3 regions of the Burkholderia oklahomensis C6786 genome follow, and region 3 is predicted to be linked to each of the others. Evidence: predicted binding sites of a transcription regulator. Region 3 holds the regulator's gene; each other region holds the start of a gene.
The links. Region 3 encodes FNR, which switches genes on or off when oxygen is low (the NO sensors DNR and NnrR bind a similar motif). Its sites were predicted from a motif close to TTGATNNNNATCAA; they were not measured.
Positions count from the first base shown of each region.

Region 1: BG90_RS27930 (universal stress protein) is a predicted target of FNR. The motif match lies at 935-948, and genes of this name have one in related genera.
Region 2: BG90_RS27945 (universal stress protein) is a predicted target of FNR. The motif match lies at 1,637-1,650, and genes of this name have one in related genera.

Region 1 covers NZ_CP009556.1:2,301,597-2,307,131, reverse strand. Annotated here, with positions in the region: gene BG90_RS27930 (universal stress protein) at 15-854, opposite strand; gene BG90_RS27925 (zinc-dependent alcohol dehydrogenase family protein) at 1,110-2,150, shown strand; gene BG90_RS27920 (VTT domain-containing protein) at 2,374-3,396, shown strand; gene BG90_RS27915 (MFS transporter) at 3,513-4,721, shown strand; gene BG90_RS27910 (protein kinase family protein) at 5,013-5,354, shown strand; gene BG90_RS27905 (SDR family NAD(P)-dependent oxidoreductase) at 5,466-5,535, shown strand, end outside.
Region 2 covers NZ_CP009556.1:2,307,787-2,313,321, forward strand. Annotated here, with positions in the region: gene BG90_RS27940 (universal stress protein) at 1-830, shown strand, start outside; gene BG90_RS27945 (universal stress protein) at 1,095-1,553, opposite strand; gene BG90_RS27950 (response regulator) at 2,023-2,670, shown strand; gene BG90_RS27955 (hypothetical protein) at 2,738-2,974, opposite strand; gene BG90_RS27960 (DUF1488 family protein) at 3,035-3,325, opposite strand; gene BG90_RS27965 (hypothetical protein) at 3,548-4,000, shown strand; gene BG90_RS27970 (DUF2964 family protein) at 4,204-4,392, opposite strand; gene BG90_RS27975 (helix-turn-helix domain-containing protein) at 4,744-5,493, shown strand.
Region 3 covers NZ_CP009556.1:568,283-573,817, forward strand. Annotated here, with positions in the region: gene BG90_RS20520 (LysR family transcriptional regulator) at 1-394, opposite strand, end outside; gene BG90_RS20525 (alpha-hydroxy acid oxidase) at 495-1,715, shown strand; gene BG90_RS20535 (LysE/ArgO family amino acid transporter) at 2,082-2,702, opposite strand; gene BG90_RS20540 (LysR family transcriptional regulator ArgP) at 2,810-3,703, shown strand; gene fnr (fumarate/nitrate reduction transcriptional regulator Fnr) at 3,740-4,495, opposite strand; gene BG90_RS20550 (universal stress protein) at 4,645-5,112, opposite strand.

The DNA.
Region 1 (5,535 bases), 1.7 Mb from region 3:
CGCCGTTGCGCGGCTCAGTGCGACATCAGCACCGGCACCGTCATCGATGCGAGGATCGTGCGCGTCACGCCGCCGAGAATCAGCTCCTTCCAGCGCGCGTGGCCGTACGCGCCCATCACGAGCAGGTCGGTGCCGGATTCGTACGCGTGCGACAGCAGCACGTCGCCGATCGACGAGTCGCGCGAGCGCTCCAGGTCGCGCACGTCGATGTTCGCGTGATGGCGCGCGAGCGTGAGCGCGATGTCGGCGCCCGGAATCCGCCCGCCGGGCGGCTCCTGCGTGGCGCCGTTCACGGTGACGATCGTCGTTTTCGTCGCGAGCGCGAGGAACGGCGCCGCGTCGTGGACGGCCCGCGTCGCCTCGCGGCTGCCGTCCCACGCGACGAGCACGCGCGTGCCGAGCGCGGACGGCATGCCCGCGTACGGCAGCAGCAGCACCGGGCGGCCCGCCGACAGCACGAGCGTGTCGGGGAAGCTGTCGTCTACGTAGGTTTCGGGGTCGTCCGGATCGGTCTGGCCGGCGATCACGAGGTCCGCGTAGCGTGCGTAATGCGGCACCGATTCGTTCGCGCGCGCATCGGCGACGAGCCACTGGCCCTGCACGTTCGCGCGCGTCAACTCCGCGTGGAACAGCCGCTCGAGCGCCGCGCGCTTCTCGCCGCGCCGCTTCTCCTGATCGGAGAAGTAGTCGGCGGTGCCCGCCATCACGTAGAACGACGTCGGCTCCGGCGTGTAGATCGCGAAGATCGCCGTCAGGTAGGCGCCGAACTGGCGCGCGAGCGTCAGCGCGGTTTCGAGCCGCGCGCGCGCGCGGTCGCTCGTGTCGAGATGGACCAGGATGCTCTTGTAGCTCATCGCTCGTTCTCCTTGGTTCCGGCGCCCCGTGCGCCGTCTGTGCGTATGCCCCCAGTCTATGAAGCGCGCGGGCGGGGCGCTTGACTCAGATCAAAGCCCGTCCGGCCGTCCGGCCGTCCGGCCGCGGGCGGACGCTGCGCGCGGGCGCCGCACGCGGACGGGCCGCGGCGCTTGATTCGCGTCAACCGGCGCGCGCGGCAAGCGCCTAGAGTGGGGCGCGAGGGGCATCCCACGCCCCGCGAGCGGAGAGACGACATGAAAGCGCTGGTGTATCACGGGCCCGGCGGCAAATCGCTGGACGAGCGCCCGATGCCGGAATTGGCGGCGCCGACGGACGTCATCGTGCGCGTCACGCGCACGACGATCTGCGGCACCGACCTGCACATCCTGAAAGGCGACGTGCCGAGCTGCGAGCCGGGGCGCATTCTCGGCCACGAGGGCGTCGGCGTCGTGCATCGCGTGGGCGCCGCGGTGAGCACGCTGAAGGAGGGCGATCGTGTGCTGATCTCGTGCATCTCGTCGTGCGGCCAGTGCGAATACTGCCGGCGCGGGATGTATTCGCACTGCGCGACGGGCGGCTGGATCCTCGGCAACCGGATCGACGGCACGCAGGCCGAATACGTGCGGATCCCGCACGCGCAGACGAGCTTGTACCGGATTCCGCCGGGCGCGGACGAGGAGGCGCTCGTGATGCTGTCCGACATCCTGCCGACGGGCTTCGAGTGCGGCGTGCTGAACGGCCGTGTGCAGCCGGGCTGCACGGTCGCGATCGTCGGGGCGGGGCCGATCGGGCTCGCCGCGCTGTTGACCGCGCAGTTCTATTCGCCCGCGCAGATCGTGATGATCGATCCGGACTCGAACCGGCTCGCGGTCGCGAAGCGCTTCGGCGCGACCGCGTGCGTCGACAACGGCCAGGTCGACGCGGTCGCCGAGGTGAAGGCGCTGACGGGCGCCGGCGTCGACTGCGCGATCGAGGCGGTCGGCATTCCCGCGTCGTTCGAGCTGTGCCAGCAGATCATCGCGCCGGGCGGCGTGATCGCGAACGTCGGCGTGCACGGCGTGAAGGCGGACCTGCATCTCGAGACGCTGTGGGACCGCAACATCACGATCACGACGCGGCTCGTCGACACGTCGAGCACGCCGATGCTGCTGAAGACCGTCGGCGCGGGGCGGCTCGATCCGAAGCAGCTGATCACGCACCGTTTTCGGCTCGCCGACATCGGACAGGCGTACGAAACCTTCGGCCACGCGGCGAACACGCGCGCGCTGAAGGTCGTCATCGAAGTGTCCGAGTAGGCGCGGGCCGCGCGCTGCCGCGGTTCGCCGTCGTTCCCGATTCCGCCCGGTTTCTCGAAGCCGGGCGGACGCACGCGCTCGCGCGCTTGCACGAGCGGGTCATGAAACGCGTTTAGAATGCGGGTTGCCGATCTACGCCGCGCACGCGCCGCGGCCGGCGCCGCGGCGGTCCGCGGGCGCCGACGCCACCCGGCTCGGCATTCGTCGCGTTCGAGGTGCGCCCGTGTGGCATTTTCCCCAGGCTATTCCCGCGTCGCTCGGCCCGTGGGCCGTGTTCGCCAGCGTGCTCGTCACGCAACTCGGCATGCCCGTTCCGGCCGTGCCGATGCTGATCGTCGGCGGCACGATGGCGGCGATGGGCCAGGCGTCCTATGCGAGCATGCTCGGCGCGGCGGTCGCCGCGACGGTGCTCGCCGATTCGATGTGGTTTTTCGCCGGCCGCGCGCGCGGCCGGCGGCTCCTGAACGCGCTCGTGCGCTTCTCGCTGTCGCTCGACACGACGCTGCGCGTCGCGCGCAAGGTGTTCGAGAAGCATGGTGCGCCGCTCCTCGTGCTCGCGAAATTCCTGCCGGGCCTCGGACTCGTGTCCGCGCCGCTTCTCGGCACGACGGCCGTCGCCGTCTGGGTGTTCCTGCTGTGGGACGTCGCCGGCGCGTCGCTGTGGGCGAGCGTGTGGCTCTTCGGCGGCGCGGCGCTGCACGACGAGATCGCGCGGCTGATGCAGTGGGTGAGCGCGAGCGGCGGCACGCTGTTCGACGCGTTCGCGGCGATCTTCGTCACGTTCGTGCTGTACCGCTGGGTGATGCGCGTCCGCTTCCGCCACTGGCTCGCGAAGATCCGCATCAGCCCGCAGCAGCTCGACGCGATGCTGAAGTCGGCCGCGCCGCCCGTCGTTTTCGACGCGCGGCCGCGCGCGGTGCGCGACAAGGAGGCGTACCGGATCGCGGGCGCCTATCCGCTCGATCTCGATTCGCCCGATCCGCTGCATCCCGACCTGATGACGCGGCCGATCGTCGTCTACTGCGTGTGCCCGAACGAGGCGACCGCGAAGCGCATCGTCAGCCAGTTGCAGCGCAAGCGCATCCGCCACGCGCTCGCGCTGAAGGGCGGCCTCGATGCGTGGGAAAAGCTCGGCTATCCGGTCGAGCCGCTGCCCGCCGACTTTGACGCCGCGCGCTATGTCGCGTCGCCCGTCGAGCCGGGCGACGGCGGCGGCTATCCGGTGCGCGCCGGGTTGGCGGACTAGCCGCGCACCGATCGCGGCGGCGGCGCGCCGAGCGGATGTCGGCCGCGCCGCTGCGGCGCGCTGTTGCTTCGACGCTTCGCACACGAAACCCATCCCGACCGGTCAAGAACCCGCCCATGCCAGCGCGTCCCGCTTCCTCCGTCCGTCCGCCGATTCCGCGCACCGTCTGGGCGCTCGGCTTCGTCAGCCTGTGCATGGACCTGTCGTCCGAGCTGATCCATGCGCTGCTGCCGATCTATCTCGTCACGACGATGGGGATGAGCGTCGCGGCGCTCGGCGTGCTCGAAGGCGCGGCCGAGGCGACCGCGATGATCGTCAAGATCTTCTCCGGCGCGCTGAGCGACTGGCTCGGCCGGCGCAAGGCGCTGCTCCTGTTCGGCTACGGGCTCGCCGCGCTGACGAAGCCGCTGTTCCCGCTCGCGGGCGGGCCGTCGACGGTCGCCGCCGCGCGGCTGCTCGACCGCGTCGGCAAGGGCATCCGCGGCGCGCCGCGCGACGCGCTCGTCGCTGACATCGCGCCGCCCGAGATCCGCGGCGCGTGCTTCGGGCTGCGCCAGTCGATGGATACGGTCGGCGCGTTCGCGGGCCCGCTGCTCGCGATCGCGCTGATGCTCGCGTTCGCCGATCACATCCGAATCGTGCTGTGGTTCGCGGTGGCGCCCGCCTTCCTGGCGGTCGCGCTGATCCTGATCGGCGTCGACGAGCCGGCGCACGCGCCCGCCGCCGCGCGCGCGTTTCGCTCGCCGCTGCGCTGGCGCGCGCTGCGCGAGTTTTCGGGGCGCTATTGGTTCGTCGTGGTGATCGGCACCGCGTTCACGCTCGCGCGCTTCAGCGAGGCGTTCCTCGTGCTGCGCGCGCAGCAGGCGGGTCTCGACATCGCGTGGATTCCGGCCGTCATGGTCGTGATGAGCGTCGCGTATGCGGCGTCCGCGTATCCGGTCGGCATCGTGTCGGACCGCTTCGGCGCGCGCGCGCCGCTCGCGGCCGGCATGCTGCTCCTGATCGCGGCCGATCTGCTGCTGGGCGCGAGCGCGTCGCCGACGGCGCTCTTCGCGGGCGTCGCCGTGTGGGGGCTGCACATGGGCTTCACGCAGGGGATGCTGGCGGCGCTCGTCGCGGAAACCGCGCCGTCGGACCTGCGCGGCACCGCGTTCGGCGTGTTCAATCTCGCGGGCGGGGTCGCGATGCTGGCGGCGAGCGCGCTCGCCGGCTGGCTGTGGGAGCACCACGGCGCGCCGACGACGTTCTTCACCGGCGCGGCGCTCGCCGCCGTCGCGCTCGCGATGTGCGGCTTCGTGCGGCGAGGGGCGGGGCAGGCGGCGTGATGGCGGGCGGCTGACGGGCGACGGCATGTGCTCGCGGCGGCCCTCGGGCGAGCGCGAAGCGTGAGCGTTCGGGCGGAGCTCGGTCGACTCGATTGTCCTCCGCTGTTTTCCGGGGCCGTCGTCGCGGCCGGTCGCGCAGGGCGCTCGAACGGCGTCCATGCATCGTGGCGCGTCGGCGGGGTGGCGTCGTTCGGATCGCGTTCGACGTCTCGACGACCATCGTGACGATGCTGCGGGTGATGATCGACGGTCGGCGGTCGCTGCGAGCGGGCGCAACGCCGGCTCGTCCGGATGCGCACGTTCGAGCCATTCGCGTTCCGCGATTCATGCGATGACGGCTGTTTCGGCACCGGTCCCGATCCCGATCTCGAATTTCCCGTTGGAGGCGACCGTGTGATCGCGCCGTTTCAACGGATCGCTTTGCGCATCGCCATCGAAATTTCATCGACTCGTTCGACGACGGAAGCGATCGTCCGCGCACGACGATCGCCTGCGACACCGCTCCGCCGCACATCGATCGACACATGCCGCGAACACCCGCTCGAACGTCCCGCCGGCCGCTCGCCGCCGCTCGCCGCCGCTCGCTCGCTCACGTTGCGCGCCCACAAGACTGCGCGGCCTACAGGGTTTTAAAAACGCTCTATGCTCAACGCTCCTTCAACGCGCGCGTTCGCAGCCCTCCTGATAAACATATCTCGTTTTCTTCGTTTCACGCGCGCGACAGACGATATAGGGTTCGCCGATATGACGATCGATACAGAGTCATCTTCTTCCATTCCGCTCGCATGGATCGCGGGCGTCGGCGCGAGCGCCG
Region 2 (5,535 bases), 1.7 Mb from region 3:
TCAAGACTTTGCTCGTCCATGTCGACGACAGCCGCCAGAGCGACGCGCGCACCGAGTTCGCGCTCGACCTCGCGCGGCGCTGGGACGCACATGTGATCGGCCTGTACGTCGTGTGCCAGGATCTGATGCGGCCGCTCTTTCGCAGCGACGAAAGCCTGCGTCTCGCGGCGAACGAGGCTCAGCACGCCGCACGGCGCGACGACGCGCAGGCGCGCTTCACGGCAGCGGGCGAACGCGCGGGCGTCAACTTCGAATGGCGCGCGCCGGCCGGCCCGCCCACCGACGTCGCGACGCTGCATGCGCGCCACGCGGACCTCGTCGTGCTCGGCCAGCCCGATCCGGGCGACGACACGGCATACATCGAGCAGCATTTCATCGACGACGTCGTGATGAGCTGCGGCGTGCCGGCGATCGTGCTGCCGTTCACGGGCGCGATGCGCACGTTCGGCGAGAACGTGCTGGTCGCGTGGGACGGCGGCCGCGAGGCTGCGCGTGCGGTCACGGACGCGCTGCCGATCCTCAGGCGCGCGCGCTTCGTGACGGTGGAAAGCATCCTGCGCCGCCGCAAGACGGGCGCCGATCTCGCGCCAGCCGGCATCGACGTCGCCGCGTACCTCGGCAGGCACGGCATCCAGGCGTCGTTCTCGACGTCGGCGCACGTGCCCGGCGTCGAAACGGGCGCGGCGCTGCTGAACCGCGCAGCCGACCTGCATGCGGACCTGCTCGTGCTCGGCGCGTACGGCCACACGCGGACGCACGAGCGCGTGCTCGGCGGCGTCACCCGGACGATGCTCGAATCGATGACGGTGCCGGTGCTGCTGTCGCACTGAGCGGCGCGGCGTCTGCGAGCCGGTGCCGGAACGGATACCGGGGCGCCGGCCCGGCGCTTGCCCGTCGGCTCGGCCCGGGCCGATATGCGCGAAAGGCGCCCGCTTCCGGACGCCTTTCGTTTTTTTACATCTCGCGCGAGCCGTACGGCCCGCGCGGCTTTCGCAGCGCTTTCAACCGACGATTCCGACGACCGACGCCGTTTCGCCGCGTCAGCCGGCGCGCGCCCGATGCCGCAATGCAACAACCGGGCGCGGCGGCCCGTATCAATGCGCGGACTCGTCGTAGCGGCGCAGCAGCACCGGCCGATCCGCGATCCGCAGCAGCGATTCCGCGACGCTGCCGAGCAGCAGCCGGCGAATGCCATGGCGTCCGCTCGTGCCCATCACGATCAGGTCGGCGTCGCATTCGGCGGCCGTGCGCATCAGCACCACCGCGACGTCCTCGCCATACGAATCGATCGCGCGCACCGTGCCTTCGACGTGATGCTGCGCGAGCCGCGCCTTCGCGTCGGCGAGCACGCGGGTCGCGATCTCGCTCGCCGAGCCGTCTTCCTCCTGCGGCTCGATGTACGCGGCATTGACGTCGACGAGTTGCGGCTTGTGCTCGACGACGCACACGGCCGTCACCGTTGCGCCGAACGTCTCGGCGATCTTGATCGCTTCGTCCAGCGTGACGCTTGCGCTGCGGCTGCCGTCGAGCGCCGCGAAGATACGTTTATACATGGTCGACACCTCCGGGAAAACACCATTCGATCGCGTGCGAGCACGCCCTGCCGAGAGTCTCGCGCGCCGCGCAGGGCCCGCCGTTGACGAGGATCAAGTGTGCGTTCGGGGTGCGCGCAAGGCCCGCTCGACGCGCGTCGGGCAGGCGGCGCCGCCTCGTTCGCCACGCCTCCTGCGCCATCCCATTAGCCAAAAACAGTCAAATCGAGCACAATTCATCTCAATATTCATGATAAGAGGCCGTGGCCCACTTGCGAGTGGCGTCCGTGCGTTCAGGGCGCCGCATCGCAGCCGGCCTCGGGAGTAAAACTTTGACGACCGCTCGTGCGACGGTACGAAACGAACGCGTGCACGCCGCGCCCTGCGCCGGTTCGCCCGCGCGGGCCCGCGCCGCCGCATTCGCGGCCGCCGCCCGCGCGCACCGGCCGGCCTCCCCGACGCAATCGATTCGACAGGAAAATTTCCACCCATGATCAAGGTCTTGATTGCCGACGACCACGCGCTCGTGCGCGACGGTTTGCGCCACATCCTGCAGAATGCGTCCGGCTTCGAGGTCGCGGGCGAGGCGTCCGACAGCGCGACGACCATCTCGCTCATCCGCTCGACGCCCGCGCAGGTGCTCGTGCTCGACCTGTCGATGCCGGGACGCAACGGCGTCGAGCTCATCAAGCAGATCAAGGACGAGAAGCCCGCGCTGCGGATCCTCGTGCTGACGATGCATGCGGAGCAGCAGTACGCGGTGCGCGCATTCCGTGCCGGCGCGTCCGGCTATCTGACGAAGGAAAGTGCGAGCTCGGAGCTCGTCGGCGCGGTGACGAAGGTCGCGTCGGGCGGCGTGTACGTGAGCCTCGCGATGGCCGAGCGCTTCGCGCAGAGCCTGAACGAGCCGGCCGAGACGCTGCCGCACCACCGGCTCTCCGACCGCGAGTTCGACGTGTTCCGCCGGATCGCGTCCGGACAGACGCTCACGCAGATCGCCGACGAGCTGTGCGTCAGTGCGAAGACGGTCAGCACGTACAAGACGCGGATTCTCGAGAAGATGCAGATGCCGCACGAAGCGGCGCTCGTGCGCTACGCGCTGCGGCACAAGCTGATCGACGACCCGGACGAGGATTGACGCGCGCGGGCGGCGGGCCCGCACGCGGCGGCGAAGCGCGGTGCGGTGCGGCCAGCGCGCGCCCGCCCTACAGATTGAACGCCTTCGACATCTTCAGCTCGATCCAGGTCATGCCGGCGCGCAGCCCCTCGAGCATCGCGTCGCGCTCGGTCGGAAACGTCCTGCTGTGCCGGAATGCGTGCTTGAACGCGCCGCCCGGCGCGCCGTGCATCACCTTGATGTCGCACACATAACCGCCCTGCGCCGGCGACGTCGTCACTTCGACCGTCCAGTCGCCTTCCTGAATGTTCCCTGACAACGTCATGTCGCTCTCCTGCCGAATCAGCCGCCGCGGCGCAACGCGAAGCCGTGCGGCGCGCGGGCGCTACTCGTAAAGGAATCGAAAGAACCCGCTGTGCAGCAAGACCGGCTTGCCGCCGATCTCGGTGAGCATCCGGCGCGCGGCATGCTCGATCTTGCCGCGGTGCAGGTCGAACGCCGTGAGCAGATCGTCTTCCTTCAGCGATGCCGCGCCGAAATGATCCTCGAGCGCCTCGGCCGTGATCGCGCATTGCACGTACTCGCCGTCGACGAGCGCGGGGAACGCAACGACGAGATCGCGCGCACAATATTCGGGCGGCGGATCTTGAGGAAACGAAATCTTCATGACGGGCATGACAACCTCCTGTAGCCGCTGCCGGGACGGGCAACGGAGCCATCGATGCTTCAGCATAGAACCGCGCCGCCGCACGCGCTTGACCCACGTCAACCGGCCGCGCGCGGTGCACGGTTGATCTGCGTCAACGCGCCGGGCGGCGGCGGAACGATGATCGTCGCATCGCACGCCCCGTCACATCCGGTGTGCCGGCCCCGCGAGCGTCGAACCAAGAGGCGAGCCATGACACTGAAAGCGAATCTCGAAGGCGTGCGCGACACCTATCGCCTGTGCTTCGTGCGCAATCCGTGGGCCTACTTCACGTGCCTGCCGCTCGACCGCCAATGCGGCGACCGCTGGAGCGAGGCGCCTTACGAGCTGTACGCGGGGCCGCCCTACGGGGACAGTCCGGACCAGCTCCTGCGCGTCGCGTTCGACGGCCCGCTGCTGCCGCCCGAGGCCGGGCGCAGCGCCGTCACCTGCAGCGTCGTCGACATCAACGAAGGGCTCGCGCCGTGGCTGCGGACAGAAAGCTACTTCGGCGGCGAGCCGCTGTCGATCGCCGCGGGCGCGACGCTCGGCGCGTTCGTCGAAACGATCGAGAAAGCGGGCGGCACGGTGTTCATCCCGCTCGGCTGGGGAGAATTGCCGCTCGCGGACACGCGCGCGCACTCGGCAGTGGCGTCGGGCGGATGATGAGCGGATGAAGCCGGGAATCGGAATTGGCCGGCGATGGACAACCGGCTGCCGTCCCGGCCGAGACGGCCGCGCCAACCGTTCGACGACCAGCCAGCCCCGCGCGCCTGCGTCGCGCAGACGGCGTGATTTCGTGTGCTTCCACGCGAATGAACCGTCCGACGCATGAACCGTCCGACGCGGGGATGCGCGTCGCGACACGGTCAGAGCTCATCCTTCGGCGTCGGATTCAGCAGCACGACGAACGCGGCGACGCCGAGCGACAGCGCCACCACGCCATACAGAAATTCGGCATTGCTGTCGAACAGCAGGCCGCGAACGGCTTCCATCATCCCCGCGAGCGATATGAACACGGCGATGGTCGCGAGAATGACCCGATATTTACGCACCATGACGGTCTCCTGGCCTCGTGTGTGCGGCCGCCCGATTGCGCGGCCCGCGCGCCGGCGTCGTCACGCGCGATCGACGCTCGTGCGTCCCACCCAGCCAGCCTGTATGATCGCCCGTCGCGCGACGGCGGCCTTGACCTGAGTCAAGCGCCGCCCGTCGTCGCAAACGCACCCGGCGCAGCGTCGGCGACGCGCTTAGACACACGCCTCCACACGCGCAAAAAGCCAAAAGCGTCGCTGTACAATGCACGGGCATCATCGCCGCGCCGCGCCCGCGCAACGGGCGCGGCCGACGCAACCGCCGGCGCGCCGCGCGCTTGCGTCGAACGGCAATCGCAGCCTCGTGGGAGATTCATGGATTCGGACATCATGCACATCGGCGGACGCATCCGCCGCCTGCGCCGCGAGCTGAAGAAAACGCTGCTCGAGGTCGCCACCGAGGCAAACCTGTCGGTCGGATTCCTGTCGCAAGTCGAACGCAACCTGACCGGCATTTCGATTTCTTCGCTCGTCAACGTCGCGAGAGCGCTGCGCGCGCCGCTCAGCGCGCTCATCGACCAGCCCCGTCAGGATCAGCCGGATTCGCATCAAGGCAGCCGCGAATCGTATTCGATCCGCCCGACGCAGCAGCGCTACGAGCGCCTGTCGACCACCTTCACGGGCAGCCAGCTCAATGCGGTCAAGGTGTCGATGATGGAAGGCTATTGTTCCGAATGGGTCGCGCATGCCGGCGACGAATTCGTGTTCGTCCTGTCGGGGCGCGTCCGCTACACGGTCGGCAAGCAGGACTTTCCGCTCGGCCCGGGCGATTCGCTGCACTTCGATGCGCACGAGCGGCACCGCGTCGTGAACGTCGGCAACGAGCCCGTCGAGCTGATCGCGGTCGGCACGCTGCCGCTCTTCGGCGACGGGCAGCCGGCGTTCCCGTCGCTGCCGGGCGAGCAGAAGCCGCTGCGCGCGCGCACGGCGCGCAAGACGGCCGAGCCGCCGCCCGTGAAAGCGCCTTCGGCGCAGAAGGCCGAACGGCCGAAGCGTGCGCCCGCCGCACACGCGATCGCGACGAGCGGCGTCCCACGGCGCGTCGCGAAAAAGACCGCGCGCTGAGTTGCGCGGAAGCGATGCCGGCGGGCTCGTCCGCGCCGCTTT
Region 3 (5,535 bases):
CGCCGACGTCGACATACGGCTCCAGGATCAATTGCGGATGCAATTTCTGGACGGCCGCGACGAAACGGGGCAGCCAGGTCAACGCCGACAGCTCGCCCACGCCAAAGCGCAGACGGCCGGTCAATCCCTTGTCTTCCGCAAACGCGTCCTGCAGCGCCGCCACGGACTCCAGAACCCGAACCGCGGCTGGCAGCAGCGTTTCGCCGTCCTCGGTCAACACCGCCCGGTGACCGCTGCGGTCGAACAGCGTGCGCCCCATGACCTGCTCCAGTTCGTTGATCCGCTTGGACAACGAAGAAATGGACAGATGAAGCCGCTGCGCCGCGGTCGAGAAATTGGCGCATGTCGCCGCCCAATAGAAGGCGTCCAGTTGCTTGAGCGTCGGAGTTGCCATGGTTCTTCGCTTTTATCGAACGATTTTATTTGAAGATTATCGCTTTTTATCGATACTTCGGCTGCATAGAATGGCAGCGTCGCTTCAGGAAAGCCCATAGATGACCTCCCTTACCTCCCCCATCGTGGAAGAGAGCCGGCCTGTGGCCAGCCTCGGCAAGCCGCCGCGCGTTCTGCAGGACGTACTGAGTCTGCACGACTTCGAGGCCAAGGCGCGTCGCGTGTTGCCGCGTCCGATCTTCGGCTACGTCAGCGGCGCGGCCGAAGACAACCGCACCCGCGACGACAACCGCGCCGTGTTCGATGAATACGGCTTTGTGACCCGCGTGCTCTGCGACGTTTCCCAGCGGCAGCAGGCAGTCGAATTGTTCGGTCAGCGCTTTGCGTCGCCGTTCGGCATCGCGCCGATGGGCATCCATGCGCTGTCGGTCTATCGCGGCGACGTCGTGTTGGCGCATGCGGCGCAGCGCGCGGGGATCGTCTCCATCATGAGCGGTTCCTCGCTCATTCCGCTGGAAGAAGTTGCCGCCGCCGCACCGGGGACGTGGTTCCAGGCGTACCTGCCGGGAGACGCGAGCCGCATTCGCGCATTGCTCGAGCGCGTCGCGCGTGCCGGCTACAGGACGCTTGTGATCACCGTCGACATTCCGGTGTCCGCGAACCGTGAAAACAACGTGCGCACGGGCTTTTCCACGCCGCTGCGCCCAAGCCTGCGCCTTTTCTGGGACGGACTGACGCGGCCGAGCTGGCTGCTCGGCACCTTCGCGCGCACGCTGCTCAAGCACGGCATGCCCCACTTCGAGAATTCGTTTGCGACACGCGGCGCGCCGATCCTTTCCGCCAACGTGCTGCGGGATTTCTCCGCGCGCGACCACCTCAACTGGACGCATGTGCGGCAAATCCGCCGGCAATGGACAGGCGATCTGGTGATCAAGGGCATCCTCAGCGTCGAGGATGCCGTCATCGCGCGCGAGGCGGGCGCCGACGGCATCATCCTTTCGAACCATGGCGGCCGCCAGCTGGACGGCGCTTCGTCGCCGATGCGGATCCTGCGGGACGTGGTGCAGACGGTGGGCGGCGATTATCCGGTGATGATCGACAGCGGCTTTCGGCGAGGATCGGACGTGCTGAAGGCGCTGGCGCTGGGCGCACGCATGGTGTTCGTCGGGCGGCCCTTCAACTACGCGGCGGCCGTGGCGGGCGAGGCCGGCGTGGCGCATGCGATCCGCCTGTTGCAGGAGGAAGTGGACCGCAACATGGCCATGCTGGGGGCGAACGGATGCGGCCAGCTCACCCCGGACATGCTGATCCGCAAGCGTTAATCGCGTTAGCCAGCCTCGCGCCCGCTCGGTCGCGTCGCCGCCGCGATCGGGCGGGCGGCGCTCATCGACGATTTCGACAGTATTCAGCCAAGCGAAGTATTCGCGCGGACGGCCGCCGCGAATCTTCGGTCGCAACGCGTCATGTGCAGGATCGGCATGCAGCGAGCGGCTTCGCGCGATTGCGATCGTTCCGCGCTTGCGGGCGGGCGTCCGCTGCGTCGACCCGTCGTATATTCGATTCGGCGGCAAACGCCGCGCTGATCGAGCTGCGGGAAATCTCGACGTTTGCATGCGGCGCGCCGACCGCCGCAGCCTGCGACATGCGCGACGCACGCGCTCGCGGGCCGCGCGAAACCCATCACCCCCTCACCGCAACTGCACGGCCGCGAGAAACAGCACCATGCTGCCGATCGCGCCGTCGAGCACGCGCCATGCGAGCGCGCGCTTGAACCACGGCGCGAGCAACCGCGCGCCGTATCCGAGCGCGACGAACCAGATCGCGCTGACCGCCATCGCGCCGATCGCGAACGCGCTGCGCGCGCCTTCCGGCTCGCGCGCGCCGGCCGTGCCGATCAACAGGAACGTGTCCAGATAAACGTGCGGATTGAGCCACGTGAACGCGAGCGTCATCAGCACGATCGGCCATGCGCGCTGCGCGGGCGGCGCGACGGCGGCGCCCGTCGCGTCGAGCGTCGCGTGGCCGGGCTTGAATGCGCGGCGCAGCGCGCTCAGGCCGAACCATGCGAGATACGCGAGGCCGACGTACAGCACCGCGTGAACGAAGGCCGGATAGCGCTCGACGAGCACCGACGCGCCGCCGACGCCCGCGCCGATCAGGATCATGTCCGACAGCGTGCAGAGCAGGATGATCTTGCCGACGTGCGAGCGCATGATTCCTTGCCGAAGGATGAACGCGTTTTGCGCGCCGATGGTGACGATGAGCGATGCGCACAGCATCGCGCCGTGAGAAAAAGCGATCCAGTTCATGTTCGTTGTTGCTTCAGGCGATGGACTAATGGAGCAGGAGGCGCTAGTCTGCGTTGATCGCCTGGGTAAGAAAAGCTAAATCATCTAATGCTGATTAAGGAAAACTGATGCTCGACTACGCGTTGCTCGATGCGCTCGCCGAAGTGATCCGTCACGGCTCGTTCGAACGGGCGGCGAAAGCGCTCAACGTGTCGCCTTCCGCGGTGTCGCAGCGCGTGAAGCTGTTGGAGGAGCGAGTGGGGAGCGTGCTCGTCAAGCGCGGGCAGCCGTGCGTCGCGACGACGTCGGGCGCGCTGTTGTGCCGCCACACCGAGCGCGTGCGGATGCTGGAAGCCGAGCTGTCCGGGCACATGCCCGGATTCGCCGGCGTGGAGACGGGCGCATGGCCGATACTGCGCGTCGCCGTCAACGACGACAGCGTCGCGACCTGGTTCGTCGACGCGGTCGGCCCGTTCTGCGCGGAAAGCGGCACGCTGCTCGATCTCGTGATCGACGATCAGGACTACACGGCGGAGCGGATTCGCGACGGCAGCGTGCAGGGCGCGGTGACGGCACTCGCCGAGCCGATCCAGGGCTGCCGCTCGACGCGCCTCGGCCGCATGCGTTATCACGCGGTGTGCTCGCCCGCGTTCTACGCGCGCTATTTCGGCAAAGGCATCAACCGCGACGCGCTGCGGCGCGCGCCGTGCGTGATGTTCAATCCGAAGGACGGCCTGCAGGCGCGCTTCATCCGGCGCGTGACGCGTGTGGATCTCGATCCGCCGCAGCACTGGATTCCGCACGTCGCCGGCTATCTGCGCGCGTGCGAGGCGGGGCTGGGCTGGGGAATGTGTCCGGAGCGAATGGTCGAGCGTCGGATCGCCGCGGGCGAACTCGTCGATTTGTCGGAAGGAAAGAGCATCGACGTCGAGCTCTACTGGCAGAGCTGGCGATTGTCGATCGGCTGGCTGGACGAGTTCAGCGCGGCGCTCAAGAAGCGCGCCGCGCAGTTTCTCGATTGATTCGATGCGATGCGATGAAAAACGAGCCGCGCCTGGTTACAGGCGGTGGAGGCCGTCGAAATCGACGATGCGGACCATCCGGCCTTGCATCTCGATCAGCCCGCGCTTGTGGAACTTCGACAACGTGCGGCTGACGGTCTCGAGCGTCATGCCGAGATAGCTGCCGATGTCTTCGCGGGTCATCCGCAGGTTGAATTCGTTAGGCGAATAGCCGCGCTTCATGTAGCGCGACGACACGTCGAGCAGGAACGCCGCGACGCGCTCCTCGGCGTTCAACGAGCCGAGCACCATTGTCTGCGACGTCTCGCGGACGATCTGCTCGCTCATCAGCTTGTGCATCCGCAACTGCATCGTGCCGGCTTCCGAGCATAGCGTCTTCAGCGCGCTGTACGGAATCACGCAGACCGAACTGTCTTCGAGCGCGACCGCGGTGCGCGGATGCGCGTCGTCGCAGATGCCGTCGAGGCCGAGCGCTTCGCCCGCGAGATGCAGCCCGGTGACTTGCTCGCGACCGTCGTGGCGTGTGGCGATGGTCTTCAGCGATCCTGAGCGAACCGCGTACACGTTGTCGAAATTATCGCCTTCGCGGAACAGCGTTTCGCCGCGGCGGACCGGGCGCGCGGTGCAGATCACGGATTCGAGGCGCGCGAGCGCCTCGGGGGCGAGCCCTTGGGGCATGCAGAGATGGCGCATCGCGCACGTCGAACAGTGCGCGGCCTGACGCGGTGCCCACGTACTGGAGGCATGGACGGGAGCAGCGGCGGCGGCGGGTCGGGCGACGGGCGTAAGCATGATGGATGGCTCTGAGGTTGAATCGGTAAAGCCATTGTCCCATCGTGGACAAAGCCTGTTTAGCGACAAAACGCCGCGACTCCCCGTGCGATTTCCTTGTTCGGCCGCAACGCGCGGTTGCGGCGAAACATCGCATCCGTTGCGTTCGGTCAGCTGTCCCGATCTTCCGGATGGGCGGCGGACGGGATCAGCAGCACGGGCAGCGCCGAGTGGCGCACGCACTGTTCGGCGACGCTGCCGAGCACGAGCCGTTTGAAACCGCGGCGGCCGTGCGTGCCGAGCACGAGCAGATCGGCGCCGAACGCTTTGGCGCCGTCGACGATGAGCGACGGCACGTCGGCGAGCGACGACGCTTCGCCGATTTTCATCGCGCCCTTCACGCCGGCTTCCTGCATCTTCTGCGCAAATTCCTTCGCCAGATCGTTGCCCTGCTGGAGCAGTTGCGTGCGAAGGATCGACGGATCGTAGCCGGGCACGTTGTAGTAGATCGCAGCGTTTTCCACGATGTAGAAGGGCTGCAATTCCGCGCCGCTCGTCTTCGCGATGTCGAGCGCCGCGTCGAATGCGTGGCGTGCCGTTTCGCTGCCGTCGACTGCGACAAGAATGCGCTGGTACATGATGTCTCCGTGGTGCGGTTGAGAAAAGATCGGCCGTTCGGCCGATCGAGTTTGACGATGTCTTTTTACAAAGTAAACGATTACTGACTACGATGCGGCGAACTGACGCAGCCGAGTAAACGCGGCGTCGGACTTTTCCGGTTTCGATCGAGCGCGGCGGTTTTTTTGCGCGCGATTTGCGTATCGACCGGGTCGGCTCGCGCCGCGTTCCTCGACGCCGTAATAGACTTGGCTGGAACTCGGGCTGGCTCGCCTGCCGACGCGAGCCGATGCTGGTTTGAAACGCATCGGGCGATACCGTTCCCTGTGTTTCGTGCGGCGCTCGATGGAGGACGGCAGGCGTTGGCGCCGGAGATGCGTGTCGATGGGCGTAGCCGCTGCGCCTGCTTGTTCGTTTCGTTCAACCGGAGAAGGAGGAAACCT